4 regions of the Kitasatospora sp. NPDC015121 genome follow, and region 3 is predicted to be linked to each of the others. Evidence: riboswitches for the same ligand, from Rfam matches in the RefSeq annotation. Region 3 holds a riboswitch; each other region holds the start of a gene.

Region 1 (7,624 bases), on a different contig from region 3:
CACGGCGGCTCGCCGGTCACCTCGGCGAAGACCGGTTCCAGCAGGGCGTGGCAGTTCGCCGCCTCGGTGAGGAAGTTGCCGTGGGTGAGCCGGCAGCCCTTGGGGCGGCCGGTGGTGCCCGAGGTGTAGATCAGCGTTGCCTCGTCGTCCGGCCCCAGGGCCGCCCGGCGGCGCACCAGTTCCTCGGCCGGGACGGCCGCGCCGAGCTCGGCCAGCCGGTCGAGGGCGCCCTCGTCCAGCCGCCACAGCGGGACTCGGCCGCCGGTGCGGGCGATCGCCACCGTCAGCGCCTCGGCGGTGCCGGCGTCCTCCGCGACCGCCAGCACCGGGGCGGAGTCCCGGACGATCCACTCCGCCTGCTCGACCGAGGAGGTCGGGTAGACCGGCACCACGCAGGCGCCGGCCGCCCAGGCGGCGAAGTCCAGCAGGGTCCACTCGTACCTGGTCCGCGACATCAGGACCAGGCGGGCGCCCGGGCGGACCCCGACCGCGATCAGGCCGCGGGCCAGTGCGGCGACCCGCTCGGCGAACTCGCGGGCCGTCACGTCCCGCCAGGTGCCGCCGGGCTGACGTGCCGTCAGGACGACGGCGTCCGGGGCCTGTTCGGCGTTGCGGAACGGCAGGTCGGCGAGGCTGCCGCGGTCGGGCGGCGGTACCAGGTGGGCGGTCCGGGCCTCGACGACCCGGCCGTCAGCGCGGCGCACCTCGACGGGCGGAGGAGCGAGGCGGCCGCCGCGCGCGGCACGGGCGAGGGGGTGTGCCATGAGCGAACTCCCTTGGGGTGGGTGGGGGTTCGCCCAGGCTAGGTACTCGCCAGTAAACTTACTAGAGAGTAAGTTGCTTGGGTAGGGCGGAGGTTGTGGTGCTCCGGTGGTCAGCCCTCCTCGGCGGTGGGGGCCGGGCCCTGGAAGCGCTCGGCCGCGCGGGTGCCGCCGGTGCGGGCCTCGGTGCGGCGGTCGGTGGCGAGGTAGTCGCGGACGATCAGCTCGACCGCGTCCTGCGGGTTGGTCGCGCCGAGGCGCAGCATCGCCTCCAGTGCGAGGTCCGCGTCCAGCGTGACGGTCACTTTCGCCATGGTGTCGCTCCCCGGTTCGTCGGGCCCTTCGTGGCCCCCGGGTGAGGATAGGCCGCTGCCCCCGGGGCCGACCAGGGTCCCCGGGGGCAGCGGCGGTTCACCGCTCGCGGATCGAGCGCCGACCGGGCGTCGGTCAGACGCGGCCCGCGAAGTCCGGGGCCCAGTTCGCGATGGTCTCGGTGCGGACGCCGGAGCGCGGGTTCGCGGCCTCGACGTACTTGCCGTCGCCGACGTACAGCGCGACGTGGTAGACGCCCGAGTTGGCGCCGTTGTTCGACCAGAACAGCAGGTCGCCCGGCTGCAGGCTGTCCAGCGAGACCCGGGTCGCGTAGTCGGCCTGGTCGGCGGCGACCCGCGGCAGGCTGATGCCCGCCTGGCGGAACGCGGCCTGGGTCAGGCCCGAGCAGTCCCAGCCGCCGTTGCCGGTGCCGCCGTAGACGTACGCCTGGCCGAGCTTGGACAGCGCGAAGTCGATCGCCGCGGCCTTGGAGCCGGCCGCCTTGGTGGCGGTGGTGGCGGTGGCGGTCTTGGTCTCGGTGGCCGCCGTGGTGGTGGTCGCCGTGGCGGTGGTCGAGGACTTGGTGGTGGCGGCGCCGCTGCGGCCGTTCTTCCAGGACGAGCCCTTGTACGAGGACGAGGACGAGGACGAACCGGTCGAGGACTTGGTGGCCGGGGCGGACTGCTGCGGCTGCGCGGTCGCGGTGCCGCCCAGGGTGAGCTGCTGGCCCGGGTAGATCATGTCCGGACCCTCGGTGAGGACCGAGCGGTTCAGGTCGTACAGCTTCTGCCAGCCGCCGTCGACGTGCTGGCTCTGCGCGATCGCGGACAGCCAGTCGCCCGCCGCCACGGTGTAGGTGCCGGCCGAGTGGTCGGTGGTGGCGGAGGTGCTCTGCTCGGCCTGCGGCCGGGCCTGGGCCTGGGTCTGGGACTGGTTCCGGGACTGCGACCAGGAGTGCTGGGACTTGCCCGAGCCGCTGGACTGCGACTGCGACTGCGACTGGGTCGGGCTCTGGGTCGGGGCCGGGGTCTTGGTCTGCGCGGAGCCGGTCGAGTTCGAGGAGGTGGAGGTGGAGGTGTCGACCTGGGGGGCCGCGCCGCCCTTGGTCAGACCGGCCTGGACGGAGCAGACGGGCCAGGCGCCGGGGCCCTGGACGGCCAGCACCTTCTCGGCGGTGGCGATCTGCTGGTCCTTGGTGGCGAGGTCGGCCCGCGGGGCGTACGCGGTGCCGCCGAAGGCGGCCCAGGTGGAGGCGGTGAACTGCAGGCCGCCGTAGAAGCCGTTGCCGGTGTTGATCGACCAGTTGCCGCTGGACTCGCACTGGGCGACCTTGTCCCAGGTGGCGACGGTGGCCGCGGAGGCGGAACCGGCGGTCAGGCAGGGGATCGTGAGGCCGATGCCGACGACGCCGGTGGTGGCGATCAGACGGCGGGCGTTCTTGGAGCTGATGGGCAGCATGAAGGAGCGTTCCTCTCCCACGCCTGCGAGGTGAGCTGTCGGATTCGGGCTGGAGTTGCCCGGCCGCGCACACCTCGCGGTGTGCCCGGCTTCACCCCGAGCCCCGTGCGGTCCTGCGACCGCCCGGGGCGACTTACCTGGTTCCCCCGCCCCTGCCGTGGTGCGTTGTGCATGAGCCGACCCACCCGGCGGCAGGACTCGGCGTTCCGGGTGAGCTGGGTCCGTGTGTCCACGAACGTGGGCAGGAGATTAAGCGGACTTAAGGGCGGATGGCAAATATCGGAGAAAGCCTTTCGGGGGTCCGGAAAAGGTGATCAAGAATTCCGGGGGGAACTCCTTTGCCGTCGACGGGGACTGCGGGAGCGTCAGGCGGGGGTGGATCTTGCGTCCCTTTTAGGGGTTATAGGGCTTTGGTCATCAGATGGGTGATTGGTGGACCTCCATTCGGTCGGAGGGGCGAATGGGCAGTCCGTTTCATCCGGATATGTCAGGGCGGGGGCGCTCGGGCCACGGTTCCGTGCGCCTTTCGCGCCCGATTCCGGACGGGGCGTCAGAATTCCGTCCGGAAAGCGCCTCCGGATGACCGCACCGGGGTGGTCGGGTTCGTCGTTCCTGGCTTCCCCGCTTACAGTGCGGGCGAGTTGACGACACGTCAGTCGAAGCGATCGGACGGAACCGAACGTTCCCGAACGGGCGTCCGGGGCCGCTACGCCAGGATGCTTACCCCGCCCGGAACATGACGTGTCCAGGCGGTCGCCGTGCCTAAGCTGCCCCCGACGACTCTGGGTTGCGGGCCCCGGGAGGGCGACCGAGGTGGAAGAGCAGCGGAACAGCGACGAGCGGGCGCCGTCCGGTCGGCACCGGCACCGGCGGCCGCTGGTGGGGCGGCGCAGGATGCTGACCTGGCTGGCGGTCGGGACGGCGGCGGCGCTCGGCGGGGGAGTGGTGCTGCGGCAGTCCCTGGCGGGAGCGGACGAGACCGCGGCCCGGCCGGCCCCGCCCGGGGGCGGCACGCCCGGCGGAGGCGGCCACCGGCACGCCACCGGCGACCCCACGCCCGTCGCCCCGGCGAGCCCGGCGCCGTCCGCGCCGCTGCCGCCGCCGGTCGACCAGAGCGGTCGGAACTGGTCGGACGCCAAGGGCTGGGGCGGCAAGGTGCCCGGCCCCGGCAGCGCGGTGCGGATCACCGACAGGGTGGTGCTGGATACCGACGCCCAGGTCGGCTCGCTGCTGGTGGAGCGGACCGGCTCGCTGGTGTTCGCCGCCGACAGGTCGCTGACCCTGGCCAGCGCCGGCAACGTCGAGGTGCGCGGCACCCTGGCGCTCGCCCCCGACGCCGCGCACACCCACACCCTGCGCTTCCCGAACGTCGACGAGCGGCGCTTCGCGGGCGGCGGCATGACCGTCGTCGACACCGACACCGGCCTGTGGGTCACCGGTCAGGGCTACCTGCGGCTGGACGGCGCCCCCCGCACCGCCTGGGCCCGCGCCGCCGGGGCGCTCAAGCCCGGCGACAGCACGATCCGGCTGGCCGCCGCCCCCACCGGCTGGCAGCCCGGCGACGAGCTGGCCGTCACCCCCACCGCGCCGCCCGACCAGGACGACTTCTCCACCTCGTACGACCTGGTCACGGTCAAGCAGGTGGACGGCGCCACCGTCACGCTGACCGGTCCGCTGAAGAACGCCCACCCGCGGGTGGCGATCGGTGGCGGGGCGACCTTCGGCGCGGAGGTGCTCAACCTCAGTCGCAACGTCCGGATCGAGGGCACCGAGCAGGGCCGGGCGCACGTCCACCTCACCTCCAGCCGGCCCGCCGACGTCCGGCACGCCGCGCTGCGCTGGCTCGGGCCGCGGGCGAACGGCAAGGACAGCTGGAACGGGAAGCCGGTCACCGAGCCGGTGCTCGGCCGGTACGGGCTGCACTTCCACATGCTGCTGGACACCTCGCGCGGCACCGTGGTCGAGGGCGTGGTGGTCCGCGACACCGGCAGCCACGCGTTCGTGCCGCACGCCAGCCACGGCATCACCTTCCGCGGCTGCATCTCCCATGAGACCTGGGAGGACGCGTACTGGTGGGACGGGCCGATCGACACCCGCACCCCGCAGGGCCCGTCCGACGACATCGCGTACGAGGGCTGCGTCGCCTCCCGCACCGTCTTCGAGCCCAACCCGCGCGGCTACCGGCTCACCGGCTTCAGCCTCGGCGCCGGGACGGGCTCCTCGGCCCGGGACTGCGTCGCCGTCGGCGTGCAGGGCGCCGCCGGCGCCTCCGGCTACGAGTGGCCGGAGACCAGCGAGGGCGTCTGGACCTTCGAACGCTGCCTGGCGCACAACAACCTGGAGAACGGGATCTTCGTCTGGCTCAACGCCGAGCACCACCACACCGTCACCGGGTTCGCGGCGTACCACAACGGCGGCTGGGGCATCGAGCACGGCGCCTACCTGAACGACTTCGACTACACCGCCTCGGTGCTGTACGGGAACGCGGCCGGCGGCATCGCCGTGCACGCGCTCGGCCGCGACAAGGGCACCGTCTTCGACGGGCTGCTGATCGACGCCGCCGGTCAGTCCGACTACGCGGTGGCCACCCTCAAGCACCAACTGGCCGGCGAGCCCGTCACGCTCAGCCGTAGCCGGCTGACCGGCTACCGCAAGGCGGGGGTGGCGTTCCGGGCCACCGACGACGGCGAGCCCGACGACGTCGCGGTGCTGGACTGCGAGTTCGGCGGCGCCAAGGGCACCGAGCTGTGGCTCGACCCGGAGGCGCCCGAACCCGAGCGGATCCTGTTCCGGCCGGCCGGGCAGGCGCAGACCGTCTCGCTCGGGAAGAGCGGGAACGGGGGGAGCGGCGGGGGCGGCGTGGGGCAGGGGCTCGTGGCCACCGGGCCGGTCGAGGCGCCCACCCCGCCGCGGGCGGTGGCGCTACCCGCGCTCGCCTTCACCGACAGCGCGCCGAAGACCGGGCGCGTCACGGGCTGAGGGCACGGCCCGCCGGCGGTGCGACGCGGGGCGGGCCGGGCGGCGCGGGACAGGACGGGTCGGGGCCGGGGGAAGCACGACGGGCGGGAGCGCGTCGATTCGCGGCCCCCGCCCGTCGCGGTCCCTGGTGGGCGTCAGCGCGCCGCGTGCGCCCCCGTGCTGGTGCGCTGCTCGGCGACGGCCGCCTCGGCCGCCTCCAGCTGCTCCTGGGTCGGCTCGGGGAGCGCGGCCAGGTAGGCGGAGGCGATCAGCTGCCCCACGGTCGGGTACGCGCCGATCGGGGCGGCGCTCGCGCAGCCGGTCTCCTCGGCGGCGGTGGCCAGCAGCTCGGTGTCGGCCTCCGGGCCGATCACCAGCGGGGCCAGCGCGGGGCGCTCGGAGCCGGTGGCCCGCAGGTGCGCCACGGCCGCGGCGACCGAGCCCGGCACGTCCAGCGCGGCCGGGACGACCGGCACGGCCAGCCGGGAGGCCAGCAGGACGCCGGTGATGCCGGCCGAGGCGGCCGCCTCCTCGCCGCCCACGGTGGTCAGCACCACGCCGTCCGCGGCGGTGGCGATGGCGAACAGCCGGGCCCGGTCGGCCCGGGCCAGCCCGGCCTCGGACAGCCGCACGTGCACGGCCTCGGCCAGCAGCGGGTGCGGGCCCAGCGGGTCCAGCACCCGGGCGCCGGACTCGGCGGCGAGCTTGTGCAGCTCGGGCAGGAAGTCGTGCGGCCCGGGCACCAGCGGGACGACCACCGGCGCGGGCAGGCCCGCCTCGGCGGCCGCCGCCAGCAGGTCGGCCACGGACGGCGCGTCCTCCCCGCCCAGGTAGGCCGCCGTCACCTCGATGCCCGCCTGCTCGGTGCGGACGATGGACAGCAGCTCCTCGACGACCGGACGGCTCTCCGGCCCGGCGACGGCCGGGACCGCCAGCACCAGGGCGGGCGAACCGGCCACGATCTCGGGGCGCTCGGGACGGCGGTGGCGCCCCCGCGCACGGGAGCCTGGCGTACGGACGGGCAGTGGCGCGCCCGGGATGGCTGCGGTGCTCATGGGCCAGATCGTAGGACATGTCCCCACGCGCGTTGCAGCCGGATGCCGACAGCGGACGGCTTTCGGTCGGGAAGTGACAGTGATCACAGTGCGAATCGTGACTGCCTGTGAACCGCGTGAGTGGTGGTGATGATCGACAACGCGCTGACGGCTGTGTGCGGACGGTCATGGAGTGACTGGGGTTTCGCCCGGGTGTGTCCGCTTACGCCCCGTCAATTACAGTGCTGTGAAGGCTTGGTGTCGGCATCGGCACGTTCCTCTGCACAGGAAATTTCCCATGCTGATGCACGTGCAGGAGAGCTATCATCACGTCAAGTGAGGCATTCGCCGGGCTTAGGGGAGAAAACAATGCGTGAGGCGTACAACGGCATGCCGGCGACGGACCTGGACGGGGTGGTCTGGCAGAAGAGCCGTCACAGCAACTCGAAGGGCAACTGCGTGGAGTTCGCCGCGCTGCCGAACGGCGACGTGGCGATGCGCAACTCGCGCTTCCCCCAGGGTCCGGCCCTGGTCTACACCCGGGCGGAGATCGACGCGATGCTGCTCGGCGTGAAGGACGGGGAGTTCGACCACCTGGGCGGCACGCCCTGACGTGACGTCAAGGACCGTACACCCGGGCCGTCGTGGGAGTCTCCCGCGACGGCCTTCGTGTCGCGGTCCGACCGGCGTCCCGGCGGTCGGACCCGGCCGGAGGGGAGTCGGGCGGACCGGGTGGACCGGGTGGACGGCCCGGTCCGGCCCGGTCCGGCTCAGGCGGAGCGGCGGTGCCGGCCGGGGTTCGGGAACTGCTCCGGATCCGGCGCGCTCCCCCGGGCCTCGAACACCGCCCAGACCACCTTGCCCGCGCCGGCCAGCGGGTGCCAGCCCCAGGAGCGGGAGAAGGAGTCCACCAGGTGCAGGCCGCGGCCGGACTCGGCCACGAAGTCGGCCTCCCGGGCGACCGGGCCCGTGCTGGACGGGTCGCTGACCGCGCAGACCACCTGCGGGGACCGGTGCACCAGGCTGATCCGGATCGGCAGCGTCCCGGCGGCCAGGACCGGGTTGGTCTGGGTGGGCACCCGGGACGGCTCGCTCTGGCCG
Region 2 (7,624 bases), on a different contig from region 3:
CCGGAGCCGATGACCACCGCCTGGCAGGAGGCGACCGCCATCGCCACGGCCGCGACGGCCATCGGACGGGCCGGCTTCAGCCGGTAGGCGCACACGTCACCGACGACCGCGCCGACACCGAAGGCGGCGACCACCACGGCCCACGCCCCGGCCCCGCCCCACTCGCGCTTCGCCAGCAGCGGCCCGACGACGAACACCGAGGGCAGCACCACCACGTGGTAGACGGCTATCGCCAGCATCCCCGACCACACCCACGTCCGGCCGCGCACGTGCCGCCAGCCGATCCGCAGTTCGGCCAGGAAGCCCAGCCGCTCGACCGGCTCCGCGCCCTCGGCGGCCCCGGCCCCGCGACCCACGCCGCCGTCACCGACCGCGCCCAGCCGGGCCAGCACGGCGGCGCTGGCCGCGAAGCTCGCCGCGTCCACCGCCAGCGCGCCGCCCGGACCGACCAGGACGATCAGCACGCTGGCCAGCGCCGGACCGGCCACCAGGCTGGCCGACTGCACGAACCCGCGCAGGGCGTTCGCCTCGCGCAGCCGGTCGGCGGGGACGAGCAGGGGCAGCAGGCCGGTGGAGGCGGGCAGGAAGAAGGCGTCCGCCACGCCGAACACCGCCGTCAGCGCCGCCAGCAGCCCGACCCGGGCGGTGCCGGTGAGCAGCAGGACGGCGATGGCCGCCTGGACGGCGCAGCGCACCAGGTCGGAGGCCAGCATGATCCGCTGTCTGGGCAGCCGGTCCGCCCAGACGCCGCCCGCGAGCGTGAACACCAGCAGCGGGAGCAGCCCCGCCGTGGCGACCAGGCCGACGTCGGTGGCCGAGTCGCTGATCGACAGCACGGCGAAGGGCAGCGCCACGAACGACACCCGGTCGCCCAGGACCGACAGCGACTGGCCGACGAACAACCTGGCGAACCGGCGCTCGACGCGGAGCACTTCGGGGACCAGCACGCGCACGGGAGTTCCTCCACGGACTCGGTGACACGCCCGCGGGGAGAGCGAGCAGGGTGATCGTAGGAAGTCCGACGACGCCCTGTCGCGCCGTTTATCCACAACACGGAAAATGCCCGCTTTGGCCCCGACTTGCGCCCGGTCGAAGGAACTTGACGCCCCGGGCCTCCCGCCCCGGCACGCCGGGATCCCGCCGGCCCCGCTCCGGTCCCGCCGCCCGCCCCGCTCCGGTCCCGCCGGTCGGCCGCACTTCTCCAGCCGACCGACCGACGATGCGCCCCACGGGGCGTCCGCCGCCCGAGAGATCGTCAACAGGTCGCCCACACACCAGGCGGACACCGCCGTGACGCAGGCGTGATCCGGGCGCGACGAGCTTGTGATTGCCACGTTCGAGTGAATAGGCTCCTCCCTGCCCGCACCGCCGGGCCCCGCAGCGCGACAACGCCGAGCCCTGTCCACCGCGCTTCCGGGTCGACCACCACAACCCTTGGACAGGGGCGGGGGAACCACGTTCGTTGCCGTTCCCCACGGCTAGGGGTGAAGCCGTCCGCGCCGGGTGACCGGGGTGCGGCGGCCGGGCCTCCCTCCCGGTCCGAACCCGACAGCTCACCTCGCAGGCGTGCGGAGAGGATCTCGCATGCTCTTCACGGGTTCGGGACGTCATCGCCGGCAGAGCCAGGCGGAGAAGACCGCCGAGCGCGCGATCGCGGCGGCCGGCGTGGCCGGCGTCGGCATCGCCCTGCCGCTGCTCGCCGTGACCGGTGCGCACGCCGCGCCCAGCGCGGTCTGGGACCGGGTCGCCGAGTGCGAGAGCGGAGGGGACTGGGACTCCAACGCGGGCAACGGCCTCTACGGCGGCCTGCAGATCAACGCCCAGCGCTGGACCGACTACGGCGGCACCCAGTACGCCCCGCTGCCGGACGGCGCCACCCGCAGCCAGCAGATCGCCGTCGCCGAGCGCATCCTGGCGACCGAGGGCCCGTCGCCCTGGTCCGGTTGCGCGGACGGGGCCGGGCTGGGCACCGCCAGCGCGCCGGGCGTCGTGGACGACAACGACTCGGCGAACGAGACGGGTTCGCTGCGCGGCGCCCGCGGCGTCGCGGCGGTCAACGCCGCCCCGGACGGCAGCACCGCCCCGGCGGACGGCACCGCGCCGGTGTTCTCCGGCCTGCCCGGCTACGACCCGGTCTCGCACGTGTACTGGTACGAGAAGAACGGCGCCTGGTTCTGGACCAGCCACCGGAGCCTGTACGAGCGCTACATGCAGTTGACGCACCCGCAGCCGCAGCCGAGCACGCCCGCCCCGGGCGCCCCGGCGACCACCCCGGTCCCCGGCACCTCGGCCACGCCCGCTCCGGACGCCTCGGCCACGCCGACCGTCCCGCCGGCCTCCCCCGGCACCCCGCTGGTGCCCACCGATCCGACCAGCGACCCGACCACCGACCCGACCGCCACGCCCACCCCGGGCACCCCGGGCACCCCCGCCGACGGCGGCACCGGCAGCGGCGGGAACGGGAACGGCAGCGGCCTGGTGCCCACCGCCCCGGCGGTCCCGAGCCCGGGCGGCTCGACCGCGCCCGCTCCGGACGCCCCGGCCACGCCGGACGCCCCCACGGCCCCGGCGACGAGCGCGACCCCGTCGGTCTCCGCGTCCACGCCCGCGGACGCGGTGGCGGACGCGACCGGCACCCCGGCGGCCCCGGCCACCGGGTCCGCGCAGCCGTACACCGTCGGCCCGGGCGACTCCCTGGCCTCGATCGCCCGCCACCACGCCGTGGACGGCGGCTGGTCCGAGCTCTACAAGTCGAACCAGCAGGTGGTCGGCGAGGACCCGGACCTGATCCGCCCGGGCCAGGTGCTGGACCTGAAGTGACGCCCGGCCGGGCCGGCCGCCGTCACTTGGGGACGGCGGCCAGCCCGGTGCAGCCGCGCAGGCCGTCGCGGCGCTGCTGGGCGGCCTTCGCGGCGTTCCCGTTCTGCGGGACGGGCACGCCCCGGCCGTCGATGTGGGCGGGGGTGAAGGCCTCGCCGGTGACGCGGCCGTCGGCGGTGACGGTGAGCGTGGTGACGCCGGTCTCGTCGGAGGCGGTGTAGTTCGAGGTGCCGTACCAGAGGAAGTTGCCGAACCCGTAGGCGACGTAGGTCTTCCCGAGCATGCCCGCGCCGAGCATGGTGTGGGCGTGGGTGCCGACCACGGCGGTCGCCCCGGCGTCGGCGAGCTTCTTGGCGAGCGAGGTCTGCGCCCGGGTCGGGCAGGCCACCCCCTCGTCGCCCCAGTGCAGGTAGACCAGGACCACGGGCGCCTGGGCCTTCGCCTCGGTGACGGCGCGCAGCAGCGCGGTCTCGTCGAGGGCGGAGGCGATGCCGGGCTTGTGCGCACCGGCCCGCCACTTCTGGTTGGTGATCTCGTTGACCTGGCTGGCTCCCAGGACGGCGACCCGCACGCCGCGCACGGTGCTGACGTGCGGGGCGTACGCCTCGGCGGCGTCCTTGCCGATGCCGACCACGGGTATCGGGGAGGCCGCCTTGGCGGCGAGGGTGTCGGCGAGGCCGTCGGGGCCGAAGTCGACGGCGTGGTTGTTGGCCTGGGAGACCACGTCGACGCCGGCGTCCTTGAGCGCGTCGAGCGCCTTGGGGGTGGTGCGGAAGGTGTAGGTCTTGGCCTCGGCCTTGCCGCGGCTGGTGATCGCGGTCTCCAGGTTGAGCACCGACAGGTCGGCGGCGGCCAGCGTCGCGGCGATCGGGCCGAGCGCGGTGTCGGCCTTGGCCGCGGCGAGCCGGGAGGCGGTCCGCCCCTCGAAGTGGACGTCCCCGGCGAAGGCCACCGTGATGGTGCCGTCCGCCCCGCCGCCCTTCGTCGCCCCCGCCGCCGGCGCCGACCCGCTCGCCGACCCGTCGGCCGGGCCCGGGGCGTCCGGCACGCCCGGCGTGCTCGGCCCGCCCGAGGCGCCGGACGCCGTCCCGCCGGTCACGGAGCGCTCCTGGGAGGGGTCCGGCCCGCCGCAGCCGGTGACGGCGGTGAGCAGAAGGACGGCGGTGGCGGCGGCTGTGGTGCCGGCCGTGGCGCGACGCATGAACGGACCCCCCGGATGCTTCGGTGACGACGCACTTTATCCGTGCCGTTCGAACACCGGAAGTCCACCCGGACACCACATGGTCACGATTCCCGTCCGCTCAGTGCGCCACGTCAGTGCACCACGCCGGCGGCGCGCAGCAGCCAGCGGTTGGTCCGGCCGACCAGCCCGGCCCGGTCGAGCACCGAGACGACCTTCTGCGCCATCTCGACCTTGGTGGCGCGCCAGTGCGGGTTGGCGCGGGCCACGGCCCGGCCGGCCTTGGGGTCGATGCCGACGGCGGCGTAGAGCCGGGGGTGGATCAGCGCGGTGGTCGCGTAGTAGACGATCAGTCCGATGAACAGCTGCTCGTACCGGCGGCGGAGCGGGCCGAGGCGCTTGCGGACGAGCTCCTCGCGGGCGTAGCTGATGTGCCGGGCCTCCTCGATGACGTGGATCCGGGAGACCTGGCGGGTGAGCGGCTGGAGGGTGTCGTCGTTCATCACCTCGCGCTGGAAGGCGTCCAGGATCTCCTCGACGTACATGGTGCCGCCGAAGGTCTGGCTGTGGGTGGAGATCGCCTTGAACAGCCGGCCGAGGTTGTGGGCGACGAATCCGGCGCCGTAGGCGGGGACGCCCATCTTGGCGATCATGCGGGCGAACATGATCGAGTGCCGGCACTCGTCGGCGATCTCGGTGAGCGCGTACTGGACGTGGTTGCTGGTGGGGTCCCGGTCGAAGGCGTGGCGCAGCAGCATCTGCATGAGGATCTCCTCGAACCAGATGCCGACGCTGGCGATGGAGGCGACCTCGTGCTTGGAGAGTTCGATCCGCTGCTCGTCGGTCATCCGCTCCCAGAGGGCGGTGCCGTAGAGCGAGAGGTGCCGGGGCGGGCAGTAGTAGGCGCCGGGGACGGGGTCGGCGTCCCAGTCGACGTCGGTGAGCGGGTTGAACGAGAGCTTCGCGGAGGAGGCGAGCAGGCGTTCGGCGGTGCGCTCCCGGTCGGGGGCGGTGCGGGTGGGCTGGGGCGGCATGCCGGGCTCCTTCGCGGTGGGGGGGCGGTGAGGGTGGAGTGGTGGCACTGCCGCGAAGGTAGAAGTTATTAGACTTTCCGTCAATACACTGCGCGCGAAGCGGTGCCGCTCCGCCCCGGACGGGTTGTCAAGCGGGCCAGCCCGCCGGGTCCCGCCAGGCGGCCAGCTCCCGCCCGCTGGTGAAGCGCAGCCGCCGGCCGTCCACCGGGTCGGTGAACTCCAGCGAGCGCGCCAGCAGTTGCAGCGGACGCCGGTAGTCCTCGGGGTCGCCCTCGCCCAGTACCTCGGGGTAGAGCGGGTCGCCCAGGATCGGCAGCCCCAGCCCGTTCATGTGCACCCGCAGCTGGTGGGTGCGCCCGGTGCGCGGGGCCAGCCGGTAGCGGCCCAGGCCGCCGCGCTCCTCCACCAGCTCGACCAGGCTCTCCGCGTTGGGCTCGCCCGGCACCTCGTACGCGTCGAGCCGGCCGCGGTCCTTGACGATCCGGCTGCGCACCACGACGGGCAGCCGGGCCGCCGCGTCCGGCTCGTGGCGGGCGACGGCCTCGTACTCCTTGACGGCCTCGCGGCGTTCGAACAGGCCCTGGTAGGCGCCGCGCAGCGCGGGGTCGGCGACGAACAGCACCACGCCGGCGGTGAGCCGGTCCAGGCGGTGGGCGGGGCTGAGCCGGGGCAGGTCGAGGTCGCGGCGCAGCCGGGCGAGGGCGGTCTCGGTGGCGTGGCTGCCGCGCGGGGTGGTGGCCAGGAAGTGCGGCTTGTCGGCGACCACGATCCGCTCGTCGCGGTGCAGCACCTCGACGGGGAAGGGCACCACGGGTTCGGGCGGTCCGGGTTCGCGGTGGAACCAGACGTGGCCGCCGGGCCGGTAGGGCGTGTCGGCGGCGACCGGGCCGTCGGCGGCGACGAACTCGCCGGCCGCGAGCATCGCGGCGACCCGCCCGTCCCCGGCGGCGGCGCCGTAGCGCTCCTCCAGGTAGGCGCGGACGGTCGGCCAGGCGCCGTCCGGCGGAAGCCTGACGTGCACGGGGTCGATTCCGTCGCGCTGCGGCAGCGGGCTGACGGGGGCGGGTTTCCTACGCACCACCGCGCGCCACCTGGGGTTCCGTCCGACGGGTGTCCATCCGGTCCACCCTAACGGCAGGTCACCCGTCTGGGCGCGGGCGCCCCGCCGTGCGACGATGGCAGGGCGGTCCCCGCCCCCGGAACGACAGGTGGCCAGATGGACACCGACAAGCAGGGCACGATCCCCCGTACCCGTCCCACCTCCCCGCTCGCGGCAGGCGGCGGGGCGGTGCCGGACGGCCTGCTGTCGATCCCGGTGGCCACGGCGCTGATCGCGGCCGACGGCCGGATCCTGCACTGGAGCCCGGACGCGGAGGCGCTGCTCGGCTTCCCGCCGACCGGCACGGTGGGCCGGCGCGCGGCGGACATCCTGGTCGGCCCGGAGCGGCGCCCGGCCGCCCTGGAGCTGTTCGGCCGGATCCTCAGCGGCCGCCCCTGGGCCGGGGTGTTCCCGGTGCGGCACCGGGACGGGCACCTGGTGCGGCTGGACTTCCGGACCTTCCCGGTGCTCGACCGCAGCGGCTCGCCGATGGTACTGGCGGTGGCCTCGGACGTCAGCGAGGTGCGCCGGCTGGCGGCGGACCTGGCGGTGCTGGACGGCTTCTTCACGCAGTCGCCGGTCGGCATGGCGGTCTTCGACCCCGAGCTGCGCTTCGTCCGGCTGAACGAGGCGCTGGCCCGGATCAACGGGCTGCCGGTGACCCGGCACCTGGGGCGGCGGCTGTCCGAGGTGCTGCCGGGCATCGACAGCCGGAAGGCCGAGGCGACGATGCGCCGGGTGCTGGCCGACGGCCGGCCGCTGGTGGACGCCCGGACGCACGGCCGGACGGCGGCCGACCCGGAGCGCGAGCACGCCTGGTCGGTGTCGAGCTTCCGGCTGGAGCAGCCGGACGGCACCGTGCTCGGGGTGAGCACCACGGTCGTCGACATCACCGACCGCTTCGAGGCGGAGACCGCCGCCGAGGCCGCCCAGCAGCGGCTGGCGCTGCTGAACGAGGCCTCCGCCCGGATCGGCACCACGCTGGACCTGGCCACCACGGCCCGGGAGCTGGCCGAGACCGCCGCGCCGCGGCTGGCCGACACCGTGGTGGTCGAGGTGCTGGACGGCCTGGTGCGGGGCGAGCCGGCCGCGCTGCCGACCGGGGCGGACCGGACCGCGGTGCTGCGCCGGCTGGCGTTCCACACCGTCCCGGACAGCGGGATGACCCCGATCGCCCCGGTGGGCACCGTGCAGCGGCTGCACCCGAGCACGCCGTACGCGTGGGCGCTGTCGCACGGCAAGCCGGTGCTGGTGCCGAGCACCGACGGGGCGGCGATGAACTGGTTCACCGACGACCCGGTGCGCGGCGGGGCGATCCGGGCGCAGGGGGTGCGCTCGCTGATGGTGGTGCCGCTGATCGCCCGGGGCGCGGCGATCGGCACGGCGACGTTCTTCCGCTCCCGGACCGGGACGCCGTACGACCGCACGGACCTGGCACTGGCCAGCGAGCTGGCGGCCCGGGCCGCGGTGTCGATCGACAACGCGCTGCTG
Region 3 (7,624 bases):
CTTCTACGACGGCCGGCACCCGGCGGACGCCCGGCTGCCGCGCGAGTTCTGGCTGCCGCTGCTGGAGCGCTCGGCGCACGTCCACCTGTCGATCACCGGCATCAACCGGGACATGTACCCGGACGTCGAACGCCTGGGCCGCACCAGCTCCACCGACCTGCACGCCTGGGACGGCGTCAACGAGCACCACCTGCACTACGCCCTCCGTTCGGACGTGGTCTTCCTCTCCGCCGCCGCCCTGGACAACCGCCCGGAGGCGGCGATGCGCGCGGTGCTGGAGCGGGGCCGGGCCGAACTGGTGGTGGCCACCGCGGGCGCGGACGGCGCCTTCCTGCTGACCCGCGCGGACACCGCGCCCCGGCACTTCCCGACCGTCGACCCGGGCGCGCCGATCGTCGACAGCAACGGCGCGGGCGACGCCTTCGTCTCCGGCTTCCTGCACCGGCGGCTGGCGGGCCGCCCGGTCGAGGAGTGCATGCGGGCGGGCGCGGTCGCGGGGGCGTACACCTGCACCGTCGCGGGCACCCACACCGCGTTCCTGGACGCGCCGGGCCTGGAGCGGGCCCTGGCGGCCTGAGCGGCCCGCCCTACCCGAGCCGGGCCACCTCGGACGTCCAAGCCTTGGTGAACTCCGGCACGCCGACCCCCAGTTGGGCCCGCATCGCCCGGTCGAGGCCGCCCTCGCCGAACGCCCCGACGGTGCGGTAGAGCGCCACCAGCCGGTCCTGCCCGTACGTCCGGGCGATCAGGTCGCAGGCCAGCCAGGCCAGTTCGTAGGCCTGGGCGATGCCCGCCGCCCCGGCCGCGAAGGCCGCGTCGGCGGGCAGCGCGGCCGGCACCCGGCCGGCCCGGACGTCCTTGGCCAGCTCGGGGGCGATCTGCCGGGCGGTGCGCCCGGTGCCGAGGTAGCCGGTGTAGTCGGCGACGCCCTCGGAGAGCCAGAGCGGCGTCCAGGCCCTGGTGTCGGCCCGGGTGGCGACGTGGGTGGCCTCGTGGGTGACCACCACCCGGCGGCCGAGCTCGCTGAGCTGCCGGTACGCGTCGGGGTTGACCACGATCCGGTCGGCGGGGGTGTGCAGGGGGGCGCCGCCGACCGCCAGGGTGACCGCGGCTATGCCCTGGTAGGCCTCCGCGGAGACGTCCATCCGGCGGGCGAACTGCTGCTCGGTGAGCGGCAGTTCGAGCAGCAGCCGGGAGGTGGCCGGGCCCCAGGTCTCCGCCACCGAGGGCACCGCGCGGTCGGCCAGCGCGACCAGCGCGGCCAGCTCGGCCGGGTCGCCGAGGCCGAGCACCAGGCAGTGCCGGCCCTCGGCGACCCGGACGGTGCCCAGGTCCCAGGGCGCGGCCGCGCCGGTCGGCGCCTCGGCGGCCACCCGCCAGCCGGCCGGCTCCCGCACCAGCTCGATCCGCCGCTCCAGCAGCGCCGGGTAGTCGTCCACCCCGGTGAGCCGGTAGGCCAGTTCGGCGCCGACGGTGCACCGGTCCGCGTCGGCGGGCGGCTCGGCGAACACGGTGAGCTTCAGCTCGTAGGCGGCGAAGGCCAGCGCGGCGGTCCGGGTCAGCAGGTCCCGGTCGGTCTCCTCGGCTCCGGCCGCGGAGACCGCCAGCAGCGCCCCGGCGTCCCGTCCGGCCACCGCCCGGGCCCGCTGCCCGAGCAGCCGGACCACCTCCGCGCGCACCCCGGACGGCGCCGGGGCCGGGCCGGCGGCGGCGACGGCGCCCGCGACGGCGGGCCGGCCGGGCGCCGCCCGCGGCGGCGACAGCTGGAGCGCCCCGCCGGCGGCCAGCAGCAGGGCGGCGCGCCGGGACAGCGGAGCACCGGCCCGCCGCGGCCCGGCGGCCGTCGGCAGGTCGGTGACCAGGGGTTCGTCGACGAGGCTCAGACCCGCACCACCGTGTTCACCGGCATCGCGCCCACGCTCTCGTAGCGGACCCGGGCGCCCGGGTAGGGCGCGTGCACGACGACGCCCCCGCCGGCGTACATGCCGACGTGGTGCCTGTCGTTGTAGAAGATCACCAGGTCTCCGGGCCGGGCGTCGGCGAGGCTCACCCGCCGGCCGGCCGAGGCCTGCCCCTGCGAGGTCCGCGGCAGGGTCACTCCGGCCTGCCGCCACGACCAGTACATCAGACCGGAGCAGTCGAACGTACCCGGGCCGGTGGATCCGTAGACGTAGGGCGATCCGATCTTGGAGATCGCGGCGGCCAGCGCGGTGGCGGCCCGGTCGGAGGACGGCGGCTGGTCCCCGAGGTCGATCCGGTCGGTGCCCCGGGTGGCGCGCTGCCGGGCCTCCCGGGCGTCGTCGGCCGCCATCCGGGCCCGCTCGGCGGGGGCCAGCGAGTTCAGCAGCCGCTGCGCCCTGGTCAGCCGCTCGTGGACGTCCTCCTTGGCGGCGGCCAGCCGCTGCCTGGCCTGCTCCAGTTCGGCCAGCTTGCCGCCGGCCTCCCGCCGCCGCTCGTCCAGCCGGCGCTGCCGCTCGGCCAGCTCGCGCAGGCTGTCGCCCTGCCGGGCGGTGGCCTGTTCGAGCGAGCGGGCGCCGGTCAGGTAGCCGGCCGGGTCCTGGTCGAGCATCAGGCGGACGGTCGGGTCGACGCCCTGGGCGCGGTACTGGGCGGCGGCGACGGCGGCCAGGTCGCCGCGCATCCGGTTGAGCTCGTCCTGCCCGGCGGCGACCTGGTCCTGCAGGGTGCCGGCCTCGGCCTGCAGGGCCCTGAGCCGCTCCTGCGCCGCGTTGTACTGCTCCGAAGCCTGCTCGGCCTCCTCGTAGAGCTGGTCGACCCGCTGCTTGACCTCGGTCCGGCTCGGCGGGTCGGCCGGGCTCAGCGGGGCGGCGGCGGCCCCGCCCACGGTCAGGCCGAGCGCGCTGGTGGCGGCGGCGGTGAGCGCCAGGGTCCGGGCGAGGCGCTGGACGCCGGGCAGTGGGGTGCGGCGGGGCACGGACACGCGCGACGGCTCCGTTCTGCGACCGGCCTCCGCCGCCGCCCGCGGTCGGGCGGCCGTCCTCGCGGGGGCCCGGGGGCAGAGGTTAGCGAGTCGGACCGATCCAGTCCAAACCCTGACAGTCCCGAATATTCGGCCGCGAATCGGACATCCGAACGGAGGCGGCCCGGCACCCCGTGGGGGCACCGGGCCGCAGGGCTCCGCGGAGCCGTCAGATCCGGACGATCCTGTTGATCGGCATCGCGGTCGCCGACTCGTAGCGGACCTGCGCGCCGGTGTGCGGGGCGTGGATGATCTGCCCGTTGCCGACGTACATCCCGACGTGGTGCTGGTCGCCGTAGTAGATGATCAGGTCGCCGGGGCGGGCGTTGGCGATGTTGGTGCCCAGGCTGGTGCCGGCCCCCGCCTGCGCCTGCGAGGTGCGCGGGATCGACACGCCGGCCTGCTTGTAGGCCCACTGCATCAGGCCGGAGCAGTCGAAGGTGCTCGGCCCGGCCGCGCCGTACGCGTACCAGCTGCCCAGCTTGGAGGCGGCCGCGCCGACCGCGTTGCCGGAGAAGCTAGAGGGGGCGGGCGCGTCCAGCTCGACCCGGTCGGTGCTCCGGGAGGCGCGCTCCTTCGAGGCGCCGGAGGCGGCGGCCTCGGCCTTCGCCTTGGCGTCCGCGGCGGCCTTGGCCTCGGCGGCGGCGATCTGCTCGCGCTCCTGCTGGGTCAGCGTGTTGAGCAGGTCCTGGGCCTTGGCCAGCTTCGCCTGAACGTCCGCTTTGTCGGCCTGCAGGGCCTTGGTGGTGGTGTCCAGCTCGGCGAGCTTGGTCTCGGCCTCCCTGCGCTGCGCGTCGAGCTTGCTCTGCTCGTCCTTGAAGCTCTTGAGCAGGTCGGCCTGGGTGGAGCCGACCACGTTCAGCGCGCCGGCCTGGCCGAGGAAGGCGTCCGGGGTGGTGGAGAGCATCAGCTGCATGGTCTGCGGCATGTTGCCGGTGCGGTACTGCTCGGCGGCGATCCCGGCCAGGCCCTCCTGGACGGTGGTCACCTGCGCCTGCTGCCGGGCGAGCTGGTCCTGCAGCTGGCCGACCTGCTTCTGCAGGTCATGCTGCTTCTCGACCGAGGCGTTCAGCGCCTCGGTCTTGATCTCCGCCTCTTCGTTGAGCTGGTCGACCTGCTGCTTGACCTGGTCCTTGGTCGGCGCGGGGTCGGCGTGCGCCCCGCCCTGGGCGGAGAGCGCGACGGCGGCGGCGGCGGTGGCAGTGAGAATCGAGACCCGCGCGCGGCCGGCGGGCTTGGGACGGCGATGGGACGCCACGAAGGCGGACTCCTTCTTCCTCGACCGCCTACCGGGTGAGCTGACGGGTTCGGGCCGGAAGAGATTGCCCTACGACGCCTCACCGGCCGCGCGGAGCGGCCGACCCGGCGCCGATTCACCCCGGGGGAACGTGGTTCCCCGGCTCCGTTCGACAGCACCCCCGCAGGGGTATCCCCGTCGGCAGACCCGGTGGTGACGGTCTGCCCGCTGCTTCACGGACTCGGCGGCGACCCCCGCCGTCGCCCCCCTTGGGCGATCGACTCTGCGGTGGTCGAGACATGACCCTAGTAACCGATCCGTGATCCGCTCAAATCCTTGTCGGAAAAAAATCTGATTCTGAATCAAATACCGTGCCGAATATGACGGTTAGTGATCACTTCGTTACACGGAGCGTAGTAATTCTCATGATGTGGTCGAGAAACGCCACACCCGGACGTGTCACGGATCACAGCGGATCCCGACCCGTCCGGGCGTGTCACTATGCGTCAGTTGTCGCCCACTGGGGCGTTTGTCCGATTCGTCGGACCGTCAGGCCGCCCCCGGGCGGACCCGGCCGGGCCCGGTCAGACCCGGCGGATGGTCGAGATCGGCAGGGTGTCGACCTTCATGGTCTTCACCACGTCACCGGTGCGCGGCGCGTGCACCACCAGGCCGTTGCCGATGTACATGCCGACGTGGTGCCGGTCGCCGTAGTAGACGACCAGGTCGCCCGGCTGCGCGTTGTGCCAGTCGGTGCCCACGTTGACGCCGTAGCTGCCCTGCGACTGCGAGGTGCGCGGCAGCGAGACGCCGGCCTGCTTGTAGGCCCACACCATCAGGCCGGAGCAGTCGAAGGTGCTCGACCCGGTGGCGCCCCACACGTACGGCGAACCCTGCTTGCCGAGCGCGGCGCTGACCGCGGTCGCGGCGTAGCCGCTGGCCTGCGGCAGGGTGGACGGGTCGACCCGGGAGGAGCTGCGCGAGGCGGTGCCGCCGTTGTCCCGGAGGATCGCGGCGCGGTCCGCGGCGCTCAGCTTGGCGAGCAGCTTCTGCGCCTCGGCGAGCTTGCCGTTCACCTCGTTCTTGGCGTCGTTGAGCGCCTGGGTCTGGGTGTCCAGCTCGTGCAGGACCTGCGCGGCCTCCTGCTTCTGCTGGTCCAGGCGGCGCTGCTGCTCCTTGAGCGACTTGAGCGTCTCGGCCTGGGTGCTGGCGGCCTGGTCGAAGGAGGCCGCCTGGGTGAGGTACCGGTCCGGGTCGGAGGAGAGCATCAGCTGCATCGACGGGTCGACGCCGCCCTGCCGGTACTGGTCCCCGGCCACCGCCGCGAGGCCGGAGGAGATCTCGGTCAGCTGCTCCTGGCCGCGGGCCACCTGGTCCTGCAGGTCGTCGGCCTGCTTGCGCAGCTGGTCGGCCCGCTCCTTGGCGCCGTTGAACTTCTCGGCGGCCTGCTCCTGCTCCTCCAGCAGCTTGTCGACCTGCGCCTTGACCTCGTCCTTGTTCGGCTGGGCCGGGGCGGCGTGCGCACTGGCCTGGGCCGTCAGGGCGACCGCGGTCGCGGCGGCGGCGGTGAACACGGAGATCCGCGCACGGCTCGGCTGCTTGGGACGCCGGTGGGAGGCCAAGGGGGAGCTCCTTCTTCCTGCTGGACTCACCCCAACGAGTGACAGTCCGGAATATAGGTTTGACGCCAGACCCTAGTGAAGTCCAAGGCCCCGCGTCCACTCCCGGGGGGCTTCCGCTCCCCCCGCCCCGCCCCCCTTCACAAGGCCGTCACACTCCGGCCCCCTCCGGGACCCCTGACCGCCCCTCAGCTGCGGGACAGCCGGTTCAGCAGCAGCACCGAGGCCACCGGCCGCGCCCCGGCCTTGCGCACCCCGTCCGCGACCTCCTTGTCCGCGGAGACCACCACCACCGGCCGGCCCTGCGGCTCGGCCCGCACCAGCCGGCGGATCAGCTCGTCCGCGGTCTCCCCGGTGCGGCTGAACCGCACCCGGACCCCGCGCGGCGGCGCCATGATCACCGGCACGTCCAGGTCCTGGCCGTCGAAGACGCAGGTCACCTCGGCCTGGGTGCGCTGGGCCAGCATCGCCAGGCCGCCCAGCAGCCGCATCCGCTGCTGCTCCAGCGGCAGTTGGGGGTAGCCGGACTTGGTCACGTTGTAGCCGTCCACCACCAGGTGGACCTGCGGGATCGCCAGCAGCTGGTCCAGCAGCGCCGGGTCGTCCTCGGCCAGGCCGCGCCGGGCCACGTCGTGCGGCGAGGCCGAGCCGGGCTCGACCGCCTCCACCAGGTCGGCCGGGCGCAGCGCGGTGACCGGCAGCGCCAGTTCGCGCTGGAGGCCCTGGGCGGACTGCAGCACGGTGTCCAGCAGCAGGCGCAGCCGCATGTCCTCGACGCTGCGGCCCTCCCGGACGGTGCGCCGGCCGCTCTCCACCGCGGCCTCCAGCTCGGCGACCCGGTGCCGCAGCCGCCGGGCCTCGCCCTCGGCCGCGCTGCGCTCGGCGGCCGAGGCGGTCCGGGCGGCCTCCAGCTCCCCGGCCAGCCGGCGGCTCTCGGCCTGCGCCCGGCGGGTGTCGGCCTCCAGCGAGCGGACCTTCTTGCGCAGCGACTCCGCCTCCCTGCGGACGCCCTCGGTCTCGGCCCGCTGCCGGTCCAGCTCGGCCCGGGCGGCCGTCCTGGCCTCGGCCAGCTCCTCCTGGAGCTTCTCGGCCAGCCGGGCGGCCTCGGCGGCGGCGCCCTCGGCGTCGGCCCGCTCGGCCTCCTCGCCGGCCTCCTCGACCAGCCGGGCCCAGCCGGCCGGCCGGACCAGGTAGGCGGCGGCCGCCACGTCCATCGGGTCGGCGGCCGCCGGGACGGTGCCCGACTCCAGCGCCTGCACCAGGTCGGGTTGGCCGAGCCGCAGCCGCTCGGCTATCCGGACCCGGAACGCCGGGTCCGACTCCAGCGCGGCGGCCAGCGCGGTCGCCGCGTACTTGGCCCGCCGGGCCGGGGTGAACTTGGCGTACGGGCGCAGCGAGGCGGGCAGTTCGCCCGGCACGATGCCGCCGAGCGCGTCCGAGGCGATGCCGACCACCCGCCGGCGCACGCCCTCGGGCAGCGGGCGCCCGGCCGTCTCCGCGCCGCCGGCCGACCGCTCGGGGCCGGCCTCGGTGCCGTCCGGCTGCTCGGCGCCGTTCGGCTCCGGGGCCGGGGCGGGCGCGGTCCCGTCCGTGCCCGCGGGCGCGTTCGCTGCCTCCGCCACTGTCCTCGGCTCCGATCCTGGTCCCGGGCGGTTCCCGGCCCGGCGGGTGCCGGGCGGGGCGTTGGTCTCCGCCGCTGCTGCCAATTGTCCCGTCTACCGTGCCGCACCGACAGCACCCCACCGACGAGTCCGCCCCGCGCCCCGTCCGGGCGGACGGGGGCGCGGG
Region 4 (7,624 bases), on a different contig from region 3:
CAGGCGATCGACCAGGCGATCCCGTCCAGGATGTCGTGCTCGGAGACCAGCAGCTCGGCGGCCCCGGTGCGCTCCATGATCTCCAGCAGCACCAGCGCGCCCGCCGCGATCACGTCCACCCGCCCGGGGTGCATGACCGGCATCGCGGCCCGCTCGGCGTGCGAGGAGCGCAGCAGCCACTCGGCGGTCTCCCGCACCCGCGCGACGTCCAGCACCGCGTGGTGGATCCGCTCGGAGTCGTAGCCGGGCAGCTCCAGGGCGATTCCGGCGACGGTGGTGACGGTGCCGGCCAGGCCGACCAGGGTGGCGCCGGAGTCCAGCGGGACGGTCCGGGCGACGGTGTCCAGCGCGGCCCGGATGTCGGCCCGGGCGGCCTCGATCTGCGCCTCGGTGGGGTGCCCGCCCGCGAAGTGACGCTCGGTCATCCGGACGCAGCCGATGTCCATCGAGTACGCGGCCCGCACGTCCCGCTCGCCGAGCACGAACTCGGTGGAGCCGCCGCCCAGGTCGAACACCAGGTACGGCGGCCGGTGCGGGCCGCCGAGCAGTTCCCGGGTGGCGCCGGTGAAGGAGAGCCGGGCCTCCTCGTCCCCGCTGACCACGCTCGGGGTGACGCCCAGGATCTCCTTGACCCCGGCGGTGAACTCGGCGGCGTTCTCGGCGTCCCGGGAGGCCGAGGTGGCGACCATCCGGATCCGGTCCGGGGTGACGCCGTGCCCGGCGATCACCTCGGCGTACTCGCGGCAGGCCGCGAAGGTGCGGGCCAGCGCCTCGGGGTGCAGCCGACCGGTCCGGTCGACGTCCTGGCCGAGCCGGACGATCAGCATCCGCCGGTCCAGGTCGGTGATCCCGCCGGTCTCCGGGTCGAGGTCGGCGATCAGCAGGCGGATCGAGTTGGTGCCGCAGTCGATGGCGGCGACCCGGGTGACGGTCACGACTCGTCCTCCGAACCGGTCTCGGCGCCGGCCCCGGCGGCCTTGCGGGCGGCCCGCTCGGCGCTCAGCGCCTCCTTGGCGGCGATCGTCCCGGCGTGGTCCCGGTCCTCGTTCCTGGCCCGGTTGCGGGCGACCCGCTCGCCGGCCGCCTCGACCTCGGCGGGGCTGACGCACGGGCCCTTGGCCCACCACTGCTCCAGCATCCCGATCGCCTCGTCGCCGAGCGGGTTGACGCCCTCCCCGGCGGCCAGCGAGTGGCCGACCAGCACGTGCAGGCACTTCACCCGGTCGGGCATCCCGCCGGCGCTGGGGAAGCCCTCCAGCACCTCGATCGCGTCCCGGCGGGCGATGTAGTCCTCGTGCGCCCCCCGGTAGGCGGCGGCGAGCTCGGGGTCCTCGGCGAGCCGGGCGGTCTGCTCCTTCATCACGCCGTCCGCCTCCAGGGTGCCGATCAGCGAGGCGGCCCGGGGGCAGGTCAGGTAGTAGAGCGTCGGGAACGGCGTGCCGTCGGGCAGCCGGGGCGCGGTCTCCACCACGTCCGGGTTGCCGCACGGGCAGCGGTGGGCGACGCCGCGCAGCCCGCGCGGCACCCGGCCGAGCTGGGCGGCGATGGCGGCGACGTCGTGGTCGGACACCTCGGGGGCGTCGGACGCGGGAGGGTTCTGGTTGCTCATCAGGAGTCTGTTCGTCAGGGGGCGGGGGGTCGGGGAGGTCCGGGTGGCTCCGGGAAGGTGCGGGGCGGCGTCAGGGCACCGGCCGCGGCGCCGGCAGTGCGGCGTCGGCGGCGTCCACCGAGTCCCAGAGTGCGGCGTACCAGGGCTTGACGGCCTTCGGACGGGCCGCGGCGTCCGCCGGGGCGGACTTCGCGCCGGGCGGGGGCGGCGGGGAGACCGAGACGAACGCGGTCTCGCCGGGCAGCGCGTAGTGCAGCCGCTCCCGGGCCTGCGCCTTGACGTACTCCGGGTCCTGCCAGCGGGCCTTCTCCCGGCGCAGCTCGTCGACCTGCTGGCGGGCGTGCTCGGCCTTGGCCCGCTGCGCGGCGACCTCGCCGCGCTGGGCGATGTACTGCCGCGCCGGGTAGGCGAGTATCGCCACCAGCGAGCACAGCACGAGCACCAGCACGGTGGCCCGGCTGGTGAAGCGCGGTCGCGCCGCCAACCCGGGAATCCTCCACTTGGCCATGTCTGCTCGCCCCTCCTGCGCATGCCGGTGCCCCGGTCCCCACCCTACGCGGTGGGGACCGGGGCACCGGTCACAACAGGCTCAGCCCTTGAAACGCGGGAAGGACGAACGGCCCGCGTACTCGGCGGCGTCGTCGAGGATCTCCTCGATGCGCAGCAGCTGGTTGTACTTGGCGACGCGCTCGGAGCGGGCCGGGGCGCCGGTCTTGATCTGGCCGCAGTTGGTGGCGACGGCGAGGTCGGCGATGGTGACGTCCTCGGTCTCGCCGGAGCGGTGCGACATCATGCAGCGGTAGCCGTTGCGCTGGGCCAGCTCGACGGCGTCCAGGGTCTCGGTGAGCGAGCCGATCTGGTTGACCTTGACCAGCAGCGCGTTGGCGGTGCCGGTCTCGATGCCCTTGCGCAGGCGCTCCGGGTTGGTGACGAACAGGTCGTCGCCGACCAGCTGGACCTTGTCGCCCAGCGCGTCGGTGATGGCCTTCCAGCCGTCCCAGTCCGACTCGTCCAGCGGGTCCTCGATGGAGACCAGCGGGTAGTCGGCGACCAGCTCGGCGTAGTACGCGATCAGGTCGGCGGCGGAGAGCGCCTTGCCCTCGAACTGGTAGGCGCCGTCCTTGTAGAACTCGGACGCGGCGACGTCCAGGGCGAGCGCGACGTCCTTGCCCGGGGTGTAGCCGGCCTTCTTGATGGCCTCGGTGATGAGGTCCAGGGCCTCGCGGTTGGAGTCCAGGTTCGGGGCGAAGCCGCCCTCGTCGCCCAGGCCGGTGGAGAGGCCGCGCTCCTTCAGGACGCCCTTGAGGGTGTGGTAGACCTCGACGCCCCAGCGGACGGCCTCGGAGAAGGACTCCGCGCCGATCGGGGCGATCATGAACTCCTGGATGTCGACGTTGGAGTCCGCGTGCGAGCCGCCGTTGAGGATGTTCATCATCGGGACGGGCAGCACGTGGGCGTTCGGGCCGCCCAGGTAGCGGAACAGCGGCAGGTCGCTGGCCTCGGAGGCGGCGTGCGCCACGGCGAGCGAGACGCCGAGGATGGCGTTGGCGCCGAGCGAGGACTTGTCCGGGGTGGCGTCCAGGTCGAGCATGGCCTGGTCGATGAGGCGCTGCTCGGTGGCGTCGTAGCCGACCAGCTCGGGGCCGATCTGCTCGATCACGGCGAGGACGGCCTTCTCGACGCCCTTGCCGAAGTAGCGGTTCTTGTCGCCGTCGCGGAGCTCCAGGGCCTCGAAGGCACCGGTGGAGGCACCCGACGGGACGGCCGCGCGACCGGTGCTGCCGTCGTCGAGACCGACCTCGACCTCGACCGTGGGGTTGCCGCGGGAGTCGAGGATCTCACGGGCTACGACGACATCAATGGACGGCACGAGGCATCTCCTAGCGGAAGCGGATGTGTGGTCGTTACGACCAGAGCCTAGCCCTAGAGCGCCGCTCGACCACTCCCGGCCGGGTCCTGTCTCACGGTGTGGCCGGGCTACTCATCGGTAGTTCACCTGTTTGACGGCCGCCCCGCCGCCCCCGGCGGCGCGAACTGCGCGGCGCGCGCCGGGAGCGGACGGCACGTCAGGGGACGCGGCCCCCGTCGGGGCGGCGGCGGGGCCTCGTCAGGCCGCCGGCCGGTCGCGTCCCGGATGCCGGGACGCCGCGTCCCGCGGGTCAGAGCGCGAGCACCTGGCCGGGGACGATCAGGTCCGGGTCGGCGCCGATCAGCGCGCGGTTGTCCTGGTAGATCCGCTCCCAGCCGCCGGACACCTGCCGCGCGACGGCGATGCCGGAGAGCGTGTCGCCCTCCTGGACGGTGTAGCCGCCGGCGGTCGCGCCCTGCGGGGCGGCCTGCGGGGCGGCGGCGGCCGGGACCTCGGCGGCCTGCGGCTCGGCGGCGGGCCGGGTGGGCTTGGCGGCGGGCTTGGCCGGCTTCGTCGACGGCTGGCCCTTCGGCCGCTGGGGTGCGGTGGGGCGCTCCTCGGAGCGCGAGGCGGCGTCGTCGGAGACGTCGGCGGGCGTGCCGCCCTTGGTGAGTCCGGCCCGCTTGGAGCAGACCGGCCAGGCGCCGGGGCCCTGGGCGGCGAGCACCCGCTCGGCCACCGCGATCTGCTGGGCGCGGCTGGCCTGGTCGGCGCGGGCCGCGTACTGGGCACCGCCGAAGGCGCGCCAGGTGGAGGAGGTGAACTGCAGACCGCCGTAGAAGCCGTTGCCGGTGTTGATGTTCCAGTCGCCGCCGCTCTCGCACTGGGCCACCCGGTCCCAGGTGTCGGCGGGTGCGGCTGCCGCTCCGGTGGCGGCGAGCAGGGGCAGGGCCAGGCCGACCGAGGCCACGCCGGCGGCGGCGATGACCTTCTCGGCCTTGGTACTACGGCGGTGACGGGCAGCGTTGGAGAACAGCACGGGACTTCCTCTCCGCACGCCTGCGAGGTGAGCTGTCGGGTTCGGACCGGGAGGTTGGCCCGGCCGCCGGACGGTCCGGACGCGGCTGCGTCCGCTGCTCGGCGGCTTCACCCCAAGCCGTTGGGACTACGGCGTTCACACTGGTTCCCCCGCTCCTGTCCGGTACCTGGTCGGTGGCCCGGGGACGCGGCGGACAGGACTCGGCGTGCCGCGACCGGGGCCCGCAGCTGCGGGCATGTCGGAGAGTAGGCAAAGCTGACGAGCAATCACAAGCTCATATCACCATGATCACGCCGAAATCACGGATCTTCGATCCACGTACACGAACGATCCCCTTATGTCCGCATTTCTCCCGAGCAGGCGTGCGACGCGCGCCCCCGCCCCGGCGTGTCGTCGGCCCTGCGCGGCGGCGTGTCGCGGGGGTTGAAACGGCGTCAGCGGGGCGTGAAGGAGACCGGGAGGTCGCGCAGACCGCGCATGATCAGCCCGCCCCGCCAGCGCAGCTCGGCCGGATCGGCCGCCAGCCGGAGGTCCGGAAGCCTGGTCAGTAGGCTGCCGATCGCGTACTGCCCCTCAAGCCGGGCCAGCGGGGCGCCGATGCAGTAGTGGATGCCGTGACCGAAACCGAGGTGCGGGTTGTCCGCGCGGGCCAGGTCGAGGGTGTTCTCGGCGGCGAACCGGGCCGGGTCGCGGTCGGCCGCCGCGAGCACCACCAGCACCGGGTCGCCGACCGGGACGTCCACTCCGCCGATGGTCAGCGGGGCGGTGGCGAAGCGCCAGGTCGCCAGCTCCACCGGGCCGTCGTAGCGCAGCAGTTCCTCGACGCCGGTGGCCAGCAGGCCGGACTCGCCGCGGGCCAGCGAGTCCTGGAGCAGCGTGCGCTGGTCCGGGTTCCGCAACAGCGCGTACATGCCATTGCCGATGAGGTTGATGGTGGTCTCGAACCCGGCGAAAAGCAAGATGAAGGCCATCGCCGCGGCCTCGTTCTCGGTGAGGTGCTCGCCGTGGTCGCTCGCCCGGATCAGGCCGGAGATCAGGTCGTCGCCGAGGTCGGCCCGCTTGCGGTGGATCAGGTCGGCCAGGTAGCCGCGGATCTGCTTGACCGCGCGGCCGACCCCGCCCCGCTTGCCCCCCGTGTGCCGGATCATCATCCCGGCCCAGTCGCGCAGATCGTCCTGGTCCTCGGCGGGGACGCCGAGCAGGTCGCAGATCGCGTAAATGGGGAGCGGGAAGGCGAGCTCGTGGATCAGGTCGGCCTCGCCCCGGGCGGCGAAGGAGTCGACCAGCCGGTCGGTGATCTCCCGCACCCGGGGCTCGAACTCGGCCACCCGGCGCGGGGTGAACGCCTTGGAGACCAGCCGGCGCAGCCGGGTGTGGTCGGGCGGGTCGATGTTCAGCAGGTGGGTCATCAGGTCGGCCTGCCGCTCGCCCGGGATGCCGACCCGTCCGCTGCGGTGGGCCTGCTCGCTGTGGTGCGCCGGGTTCTTGGAGAGCCGGGCGTCCGCCAGCGCCTGCCGCGCGTCCGCGTAGCGGGTGACCAGCCAGGCGTCGACCCCGCTCGGCAGGGTGGTGCGGTGCACCGGGGAGTGCTCCCGCAGCCAGGCGTACGCCGGGTAGGGGTCGGCCGCGAACTCCCAGGTGAAGAGTTGCGGGTGGGCGGCGTGGGGCTGATCTGGCATGTCTTGACCGTATCCGGAAGCGCCACCGCGTGAGTCTGGTCACCTGGTGGGTATTCCCTGTTGCGGAGCGTCGGGGCGTGCCTACGATCCTCCGATAACCACAGTGGGCGGCGTGCGGGCCGGCCACGGGTTCGCTCTGAGAGGGGAGCAGACCATGCGGGTAACCGGTGCGGTGGTGGTCGTCGCGGTGCTCGACGGGGGTTCGGGGGCCGACCTGGCCCGCCGGTTCTCCGCGGCGGGCGCGGCCGGCCTGCTCATCGCCGACCTGCGCCCCGGCATCGCCGAGGACCTGGCCGCCGAACTCGACCGCCCCGGCTGCCCGGTGGTCGGCGTCTCCGGCGACGTCCACCATCCGGCGGACATCGCCGCCCTGGTCGCCACCGCCGTCGAGCACCTCGGCCCGATCGACCTGTTCGCGGTGGCCGGCCCGGACGGCGAGCGGATCGTCCAGCTCGCCGACCTGCCCCACCACCTCGACCCGCTCGCCGAACTGCTCGCCCTGGTCGGCGAGGCGATCGGCGAGGTGGTCGGCGAGGTCGTCCCGGCCCAGCGCCGCCCGGTCGCGGAGGTCCCGCTGGCCGGTTAGCGGCCGGTCAGGGCTCCAGGCCCTCCGCGGTCCGGACCGCCGCGCGGTAGCGGCGGGCCGCCGCCCGCAGCGCCGCGTCCACGTCCACCCCCCGGTCGTGGGCGCGCTGCGCGACCGCCAGCAGCAGCTCCCCCGCCGACTCGGCGGTGAGGTCGTCGGGGAGCGCGTACGGCGCGTCCGGCACGCCGGTGAAGTCCGCCCGGCGCACCCGGGAGACCAGCTTGGCCGCGTACGCCAGCGCGGGCAGGCCGGCCGGCACGCCGTCCAGCACCGATTCGCGCTGCTTCTCCGCCGCCTTCAGCTGCTCCCAGTTGGCCTCGGTCTCGGCGGAGCCGGTCACGCTCACGTCGCCGAACACGTGCGGGTGGCGGTACATCAGCTTCTCGACGATGTCACCCGCGACGTCGTCGATCGAGAACGGGTCCCCGGCGTGCTCCTCGGCGATCCGGGCGTGGAAGAACACCTGCAGCAGCACGTCGCCGAGCTCCTCGCGCAGGGTCACCCGGTCGCCCTCCTCGATCGCCTCGACCAGTTCGAAGGCCTCCTCGACCAGGTACTTCACCAGGCTCTCGTGGGTCTGCTCGGCGTCCCACGGGCAGCCGCCGGGCGAGCGCAGCCGGTCCATCACCGAGGCCAGGTCGAGCAGGCGGGCGCCCGGCAGGTCGTACGAGCCGGGCAGCAGCTCGATCTCCGGGTGCTCGCCGGCCTCCTCCACCGCGATCCGGGCCAGCGCGTCGGTCAGCCCGGGGTCGCCGTCCGGGCTCTCCAGCCAGACGGCCGGGGCGGCGGCCAGCAGCCGGCGGGCCAGCGCGGGCGCCGAGTCCCGCTCCACCAGCTCCGGTTCGACCCCGGCCGCGCGCAG

Evidence for each region. Region 3 has a riboswitch for cyclic di-AMP ahead of ACZ3J7_RS02190 (C40 family peptidase). Riboswitches for the same ligand answer to the same signal wherever they lie in the genome.
Region 1: another riboswitch for cyclic di-AMP. It lies ahead of ACZ3J7_RS38100 (transglycosylase family protein); the one in region 3 lies ahead of ACZ3J7_RS02190 (C40 family peptidase).
Region 2: another riboswitch for cyclic di-AMP. It lies ahead of ACZ3J7_RS28380 (transglycosylase family protein); the one in region 3 lies ahead of ACZ3J7_RS02190 (C40 family peptidase).
Region 4: another riboswitch for cyclic di-AMP. It lies ahead of ACZ3J7_RS22760 (transglycosylase family protein); the one in region 3 lies ahead of ACZ3J7_RS02190 (C40 family peptidase).

The regions. Positions count from the first base shown of each region.
Region 1 is NZ_JBVHEH010000048.1:20,477-28,100, forward strand. It holds gene ACZ3J7_RS38090 (AMP-dependent synthetase/ligase) at 1-764, opposite strand, end outside; gene ACZ3J7_RS38095 (hypothetical protein) at 875-1,075, opposite strand; gene ACZ3J7_RS38100 (transglycosylase family protein) at 1,209-2,531, opposite strand; cyclic di-AMP (ydaO/yuaA leader) riboswitch at 2,537-2,706, opposite strand; gene ACZ3J7_RS38105 (hypothetical protein) at 3,345-5,510, shown strand; gene ACZ3J7_RS38110 (sirohydrochlorin chelatase family protein) at 5,645-6,544, opposite strand; gene ACZ3J7_RS38115 (DUF397 domain-containing protein) at 6,893-7,135, shown strand; gene ACZ3J7_RS38120 (ATP-binding protein) at 7,294-7,624, opposite strand, start outside.
Region 2 is NZ_JBVHEH010000021.1:49,008-56,631, reverse strand. It holds gene ACZ3J7_RS28385 (MFS transporter) at 1-953, opposite strand, end outside; cyclic di-AMP (ydaO/yuaA leader) riboswitch at 1,414-1,581, shown strand; gene ACZ3J7_RS28380 (transglycosylase family protein) at 1,585-2,820, shown strand; gene ACZ3J7_RS28375 (CapA family protein) at 2,843-4,021, opposite strand; gene ACZ3J7_RS28370 (AurF N-oxygenase family protein) at 4,135-5,034, opposite strand; gene ACZ3J7_RS28365 (pseudouridine synthase) at 5,162-6,115, opposite strand; gene ACZ3J7_RS28360 (SpoIIE family protein phosphatase) at 6,251-7,624, shown strand, end outside.
Region 3 is NZ_JBVHEH010000002.1:44,795-52,418, reverse strand. It holds gene ACZ3J7_RS02205 (carbohydrate kinase family protein) at 1-577, shown strand, start outside; gene ACZ3J7_RS02200 (gluzincin family metallopeptidase) at 588-1,679, opposite strand; gene ACZ3J7_RS02195 (C40 family peptidase) at 1,880-2,941, opposite strand; gene ACZ3J7_RS02190 (C40 family peptidase) at 3,150-4,238, opposite strand; cyclic di-AMP (ydaO/yuaA leader) riboswitch at 4,249-4,405, opposite strand; gene ACZ3J7_RS02185 (C40 family peptidase) at 4,802-5,839, opposite strand; gene ACZ3J7_RS02180 (NYN domain-containing protein) at 6,025-7,458, opposite strand.
Region 4 is NZ_JBVHEH010000014.1:261,784-269,407, forward strand. It holds gene ACZ3J7_RS22740 (Ppx/GppA phosphatase family protein) at 1-935, opposite strand, end outside; partial or broken gene ACZ3J7_RS22745 (DUF501 domain-containing protein) at 1,085-1,609, opposite strand; gene ACZ3J7_RS22750 (FtsB family cell division protein) at 1,680-2,117, opposite strand; gene eno (phosphopyruvate hydratase) at 2,199-3,479, opposite strand; gene ACZ3J7_RS22760 (transglycosylase family protein) at 3,769-4,497, opposite strand; cyclic di-AMP (ydaO/yuaA leader) riboswitch at 4,501-4,699, opposite strand; gene ACZ3J7_RS22765 (cytochrome P450 family protein) at 4,932-6,176, opposite strand; gene ACZ3J7_RS22770 (SDR family NAD(P)-dependent oxidoreductase) at 6,331-6,762, shown strand; gene ACZ3J7_RS22775 (nucleoside triphosphate pyrophosphohydrolase) at 6,770-7,624, opposite strand, start outside.